3 regions of the Streptomyces sp. NPDC050534 genome follow, and region 3 is predicted to be linked to each of the others. Evidence: riboswitches for the same ligand, from Rfam matches in the RefSeq annotation. Region 3 holds a riboswitch; each other region holds the start of a gene.
The links. A riboswitch is a leader RNA that binds a small molecule or an ion and turns the genes downstream of it on or off. The one in region 3 is predicted to bind cyclic di-AMP.
Positions count from the first base shown of each region.

Region 1 (2,255 bases), on a different contig from region 3:
CGGCGAAGTCCTCCTCGTCGATCAGCTCGTTCTTCAGGTTGCTGATCTTGGCGCTGAAGGACTTCGGCGGGTAGCGCTTGGGGTCGAGGTCCAGGTCGCGGCAGACCAGGGCCATCAGGCGCTTGGAGTCGGCGGCGTCGTAGATCGAGAACGACGACGTGAAGCCGAGCTTCTTCGACTCACGGCGCAGGATGCGCACGCACGCGCTGTGGAAGGTCATCACCCACATCGCGTTCGCGCGCGGGCCGACGAGGTGCTCGACGCGCTCCTTCATCTCGCCCGCGGCCTTGTTGGTGAAGGTGATCGCGAGGACCTGTCCCGGATGCACGTGGCGCTCCGCGAGCAGGTGGGCGATGCGGTGCGTGAGCACACGGGTCTTGCCGGAGCCGGCGCCGGCCACGATGAGCAGCGGCGTGCCGGAGTGGACGACGGCCGCGCGCTGGTTCTCGTTCAGCCCGTCCAGCAGGGCGGCCGGGTCGATCGCCGGGCGCGGCGCGCCGTCGCGGTAGTAGGAGTCCCGGTCCGGCGGCACGTCGAACTTCCCGCCGAACAGATCGTCCGGAACCGGCTCCGGTACGTGATCGTCCTCGGGCGGCGGTGGGGGCTCCCCCTCGTGCCCGCGAGGGGCCTTGAGGTCCGCCAGGAAGCTGTCGTCAAAGAGGCTGCTCATCGCCTTCCGAGTCTAGGGCGCCTCACTGACAGCCCGCCGCCACCCCGGGAACTTCGCCGGATCGGGGACGTCGCGCCCGGAAGACGCTGATCCGCCCGGTCCGGCCGCCCGGTGTCCCGCCCCCGGTGTCCTGTTGCCGTCCAGGACCGAGCCGTCACGCTCCGCCACCGATCAGGTGCAGTCCGCCGCACCCCGCACCCCTCCCCCCGCCGTGGCACCCGACCACGGTTGGCTGGAAATTAACGCTCGGAAGCAGGCACACCGTGCCGATCTGACCGAAATGCCCGCGAATCCGTACAGGCCATACCGGAAAGACCGCACGCTGCGACCTCTTGACCAAAGGTCACGAAAATGTATCGGGCATATCGAACATCAACCTTCACAGGGGCCACACGAGTTGGCTACGGTTCCGGGCAGGCCGTACGACCCCCACCGGCGAACGTCGCCGGGCCGCGCGGCCTCCGCCGAATCCGGTGCGCCGCCGCGTATCCGGAACCGGGGACCCACCGTCCCCGGGGTGAATCGGCCCGACTCCCGCACGGGGCCCGGACCGTAGGGCAAGCCTTCCGAACCACCCGCCCGAACCCGACAGCTAACCCGGTAGGCGGAACGTGGAAGGAGTCGCCTCCCTTGGCGTCGCACCGCAAGTCGCGCCCCTCAGGTTCGCGCGTCGCAGGCATACGTACCCCCGCTCTCGCCACGGCCGCCCTCACCTCCGTGGCCCTGCTGTCCCAGTCGGCCAACGCCGCTCCCGTGGCCGACGGCAAGCCGAGCGTGGAGGAAGTCGAGAAGAAGGTCGACGACCTCTACCGTCAGGCGGAATCGGCCACCGAGAAGTACAACGCGGCCAAGGAGAAGACCACGACGCAGCGCAAGCGCGTGGACACCCTCCTCACCGACGTCGCCAAGCGCACCCAGAAGCTCAACGACGAGCGGGAGCAGCTCGGCACGTTCGCCGCGGCCCAGTACCGCACGGGCGCCTCAGCACCCGGCACGGCGACCCTCCTGCTCGCCGACTCCCCGCAGGACTACTTCGACCAGACGCAGCTGATGGGCCGCCTGACCTCACGTCAGAAGACCGCGGTCGACGACTACTTCACCGAGCAGTCCGCGACGATGAAGAAGCGCCAGGAGGCGTCCAAGGACCTCCAGACGCTCACCGCGACCCAGGGCGACCTGCGGACGGCCAAGTCCACGGTGCAGAAGAAGCTCTCCGACGCGCGCGAGCTGCTGTCGAAGCTGAACGCCGAGGAGAAGGCGCGGCTCGCGGCGATCCAGAAGCAGAAGGAAGAGGAGGCCGCCCGCCAGGCGGCCGAGCTGGCCAAGAAGCAGGCGGCCGCGCAGAAGGCCAAGGAGGAGGCGGCGGCCCAGGCCGGCAGCTCCTCGTCCGGGTCCACCTCCACCTCCGGCTCGTCCTCGGGCTCCACCTCCACCTCCACCGGCGACTCCACGTACGCCACCAAGGCCGCGAAGACGCTCGCCTTCGCCCGTGCACAGATCGGCAAGCCGTACGTCTGGGGCGCCACCGGCCCCGACTCCTACGACTGCTCCGGCCTTACCCAGGCCGCCTGGAAGGCCGCCGGCG
Region 1 covers NZ_JBITHF010000016.1:133,813-136,067, forward strand. The annotation lists gene pcrA (DNA helicase PcrA) at 1-670, opposite strand, end outside; cyclic di-AMP (ydaO/yuaA leader) riboswitch at 1,123-1,293, shown strand; gene ACIBN2_RS39610 (NlpC/P60 family protein) at 1,301-2,255, shown strand, end outside.
Region 1: it holds a riboswitch for cyclic di-AMP, as region 3 does, so the genes downstream of both, ACIBN2_RS39610 (NlpC/P60 family protein) here and ACIBN2_RS06140 (M23 family metallopeptidase) in region 3, are expected to answer to the same signal.

Region 2 (2,255 bases), on a different contig from region 3:
CCCGCCCGCACCAGGTGCTGGGCGGCCTCCGTGATGAAGGGGACCTCACTCTTGGTGGCTTCGAGCAAACCCTCCTCGACAGCCGCCAATCCGGCCTGGACATCGGCTTCCAGAGCCTGGTCCCGCACGCTCAGCCCGAACGGCCCGACGACGGTCACGAGGGGTCTCCTGTCTGCTGGTGTCTACCTGCGGTTCATGCGGTTTGTCGATAGGTCGCTGCCATCACTCAAGTCAGCGTATCCGGTCACCTTTCGATCACCCATGCCGCCCACCCGTCCACCACGGGCGGTATCGGATCACGACCGGTATGTTTTTGATCGCCTCATATGAGCGGATATCTGTCGACTTGTCCACCGGTGCGTCGGCCGGCCGGGCGGGAGGCGGCGACCCGCGCCCCGAAGGCTCTCGTGACATCACTCCCCACACAGCCCCCCACATCGCTCCCCCAGAGGACGACCGCCCTGAGAACGATCTGCACCACTCGGGAGGTTCCGTCCCTGCGGACATATGGCCGGGCGGCTCGATAACGACGGCCCTGATTCGTCCCTTTTTCACCTTCAATAAGGCGATCTGCACCGAGGACGAAACGGCCGAAACGGTGGCCCGCTACCGGACTTGGGAGCGACAGATTCCACGGGCGGCTGGTTGAACACGAGTTGGGCTCAATGCCCGATTTACCACTCTTGCGGACGCCAGTGAGTTGGGTCACGTCCACCTCGGATCCGACGGTCATTCAGCTACCCCCGTTCTTCCGTCGCCCACAGGTCAGTTGAGGATTGGCAGCAGCAAAGGATCAAGCACCTCAAAAACCTCAGACCAAGGTCAATAGGCATGGTCTGTGAATCCGGCACTTGTTCCGGACATGTGCTCTCGCATACGTTCCCGGCCAGTCGGGCAGACGCCGAATCCTGCCGCAGCCCGGCCGACCCATCGACGAACTCACTCGCACGGCAGGAGCGGGGGACCCAGGTAAGTCGCCGGACCGGACACAGCCCCGGACCGGCTCGGGGTGAAGCCGCGACGCCGCAAGGCCGCGCGGCCGGGCCACTCCCGCCCGAACCCGACAGCTCACCTCGCAGGCGCCGGAGAGGAACCCCCCATGTCTGCTGCCGCTCAGCATCGCCGTCCCAAGAACTCCCGCCTCGCCCGCAAGCTCGCCGTCGTCGGCACCGGTGCCGCCGTTCTCGCCCTCCCGGTCATCGGCGCGACCAGCGCCTCGGCGGCCACGCCGACGACGCTCACCGCGACCTCCATGGGCTACACCGACAACCTCGACGGCTGGATCCGGGCCTCCCTGCAGGTGATGTCGCAGCACGGCATCCCCGGCTCGTACGACGGCATCTACCGCAACATCATGCGCGAGTCCTCCGGCAACCCCGCCGCCATCAACAACTGGGACTCGAACGCGATCGCCGGCACCCCCTCCAAGGGCCTCCTTCAGGTCATCGACCCGACCTTCCTCGCCTACCACGTGCCCGGCACGCAGCTGAACCCGTACGACCCGGTCGCCAACATCACCGCCGCCTGCAAGTACGCGGCCGCGCGCTACGGGTCGATCGACAACGTCTACGGCGCCTACTAGGACCTGACGGACGGACCCTAGAGCTCACCTGCCCCACTGAGCTCCTCCAGCCTGAAGAACAGTCGCTCGAGGACGACGGCGATGCCGTCGTCCTCGTTCGACAAGGTGATCTCGTCGGCCACCGCCTTGAGTTCGGGATGGGCGTTGGCCATGGCGACGCCGTGCGCCGCCCAGTCGAACATGGGGATGTCGTTGGGCATGTCGCCGAAGGCGATGGTCTCCCGCGGCCCGAGCCCCAGGTGCGCGGCGGCCAGGGCGAGGCCCGTCGCCTTGGTGATGCCGCATGGCTGGAGTTCGACGGTGCCGGGTCCCGACATGGTGACCGTGGCCAGCGAACCGACCACCGAGCGCGCCGTCGACGCCAACTCGTCGTCGGACAGGTCGGGATGGCGCAGCAGCACCTTGCTGATGGGCGCGCACCACAGGTCGTCGCGCCGGTCGACCTGTACGGCCGGCAGCGTGGGGTGCGGCATCAGATAGCCGGGCTCGATGAGCGTGAGGCCCTCCACTCCGTCCTGGTCGACGGCCGCGTACACCTGGCCCACCTCGGCCTCGATCTTGCCGAGGGCGGTCTCGGCCAGCTCCCGGTCCAGCGTGACGGACCACAGCAGACGGTCCGCGCCGGCGTCGTACACCTGCGCGCCCTGTCCGCACACCGCGAGCCCCGTGCTGC
Region 2 covers NZ_JBITHF010000012.1:114,253-116,507, forward strand. The annotation lists gene ACIBN2_RS34530 (polyprenyl synthetase family protein) at 1-158, opposite strand, end outside; cyclic di-AMP (ydaO/yuaA leader) riboswitch at 890-1,095, shown strand; gene ACIBN2_RS34535 (transglycosylase SLT domain-containing protein) at 1,100-1,582, shown strand; gene ACIBN2_RS34540 (HAD family hydrolase) at 1,600-2,255, opposite strand, start outside.
Region 2: it holds a riboswitch for cyclic di-AMP, as region 3 does, so the genes downstream of both, ACIBN2_RS34535 (transglycosylase SLT domain-containing protein) here and ACIBN2_RS06140 (M23 family metallopeptidase) in region 3, are expected to answer to the same signal.

Region 3 (2,255 bases):
GAGAAGATCGACGCCGCGGCCGTACGCGCCTTCTACGACCGCCATGTCCGGCCCGCCACAGCGACCGCCGTGGTGGTCGGTGACCTCACCGGCATCGACCTGGACGCCCTGCTCGGCGACACCCTGGGCGCCTGGACGGGCTCCTCGGGCGAGCCCCGTCCGGTGCCGCCGGTGACCGCCGACGACACCGGGCGCGTGGTCATCGTGGACCGCCCCGGGGCCGTCCAGACGCAGCTGCTCATCGGCCGCGTCGGCTCCGACCGGCACGACCGCGTCTGGCCCGCGCAGGTGCTCGGCACGTACTGCCTGGGCGGCACCCTCACCTCCCGCCTGGACCGCGTCCTGCGCGAGGAGAAGGGCTACACCTACGGCGTGCGCGCGTTCGGCCAGGTCCTCAGGTCCGCCCCGGACGGCACCGGTGCCGCGATGCTCGCCATCAGCGGCTCCGTCGACACGCCCAACACGGGCCCGGCGCTGCAGGATCTGTGGACGGTGCTGCGCACGCTGGCCGAGGGCGGCCTGACGGACGCCGAGCGCGACGTCGCCGTGCAGAACCTCGTCGGGGTGGCGCCGCTCAAGTACGAGACCGCGGCGGCCGTGGCGAGCACGCTGGCCGACCAGGTCGAGCAGCACCTGCCGGACGACTACCAGGCGACGCTGTATCAGCAGCTCGCCGCCACCGGCACCGTGGAGGCCACCGCGGCCGCCGTGAACGCCTTCCCGGTGGACCGCCTGGTGACGGTCCTCGTCGGTGACGCGGCCCAGATCAAGGAGCCCGTCGAGGCCCTGGGCATCGGTGAAGTCACCGTGGTGTCCGCCGAGTAGGGACACGCGCGCGTGGGGGCCCTGGTGACCGATGCGTCACCAGGGCCCTTGTATGTCCGAATTGAGGAAGAGTTGCCTGTCTGCCCTGTGGGATGCGCTACAAAAGCCCGGATCCGTTTGGGAATTGAAGACCGCTCTGCCTAGCGTCGTCCGGGCTGTTCGTCAGGCAGTGCGCCGCGCCCGCGGCACCGGACAGTCATCGCCGAGTCCCCGTACGGCGCGAGCCAGGGGAGCCGGGGACCCATCGCAGTCCCTGGGGTGAATCGGACGCCCGCGCGCGAGCGAGGGGGTCCGTAGGAGACCTTCCTGCTCCGAACCCGTCAGCTAACCCGGTAGGCGAGAGGGAAGGAAAGGACAAGCCAGTTCATGGCGTTCATCTGCGCCACCGGGAAGCACCGTCGTCCCAGCAGGATCAAGCGCGGCACCGTCCGGGCGGCCGGCGTCGCGGCCCTCGCCACCACCGGCATCGTCGGCGGCCTCGCCGCCCCCTCGTTCGCCGCGGAGAACTCTGCCGAGAACTCCGTCGAGCAGACCGGCCTCAACCCCGTCATCACCATCGGCAACACGATCGCCGACAAGATCGACGCCCAGGCCGAGGCCCAGAAGAACGCCGCCGAGGAGGCCGCCCGCCAGAAGGCCGCCCAGGAGGCCGCGCGTCTGAAGGCGGCCGCGAAGGCCAAGGCGGAGCGTGAGGCCAAGGAGCGCGCCGCCCGTGCCGCCGAGCGCAGGCGCCTGAACAGCTTCGTCGCCCCGATATCGAACTCGTACGTCTCGACGGGCTACAAGACCGGCGGCTCCCTGTGGTCCTCCGGCAGCCACACGGGTATCGACTTCCACGCCGCGAGCGGCACGTCCGTGCACGCCGTCGGCGCCGGCACCGTCGTCCAGACCGGCTGGGGCGGCGCCTACGGCAACCAGATCGTCATCAAGATGCACGACGGCACGTACACCCAGTACGGCCACCTGTCGTCCATCGGTGTCTCGGTGGGCCAGTCGGTCACCCCGGGGCAGCAGATAGGTCTCTCCGGTTCGACCGGCAACACCACCGGACCGCACCTGCACTTCGAGGCCCGTACGACGCCCGAGTACGGCTCGGACATCGACCCCGTCGCCTACCTGCGCTCGCACGGCGTCAGCGTCTGACGAACCACCGCGCGATCTCCTTCAGGCCCCGGCTCCCGAGCCGGGGCCTTTCGGTGTTTCACCGGCCCGGTGTCCAAAAAATATCCATGGATTCCGGCCCGCCGTCGGAAATTCCCGCCCGGTGCAATAGAGTCACCGGAACACACGCCCATCATTGGCGTTTCGCGGGGATTAAGTCGGAGGTCGGTCATGCGTATTCCGGCGCACTCGGTGTGCACGGCGATCCGGGACGACATCGTCGCGGGTGTCTACGAGCGCGGCAGCCGGCTCACCGAGGAACTCCTCGC
Region 3 covers NZ_JBITHF010000002.1:121,410-123,664, forward strand. The annotation lists gene ACIBN2_RS06135 (M16 family metallopeptidase) at 1-825, shown strand, start outside; cyclic di-AMP (ydaO/yuaA leader) riboswitch at 1,016-1,179, shown strand; gene ACIBN2_RS06140 (M23 family metallopeptidase) at 1,192-1,968, shown strand; gene ACIBN2_RS06145 (GntR family transcriptional regulator) at 2,158-2,255, shown strand, end outside.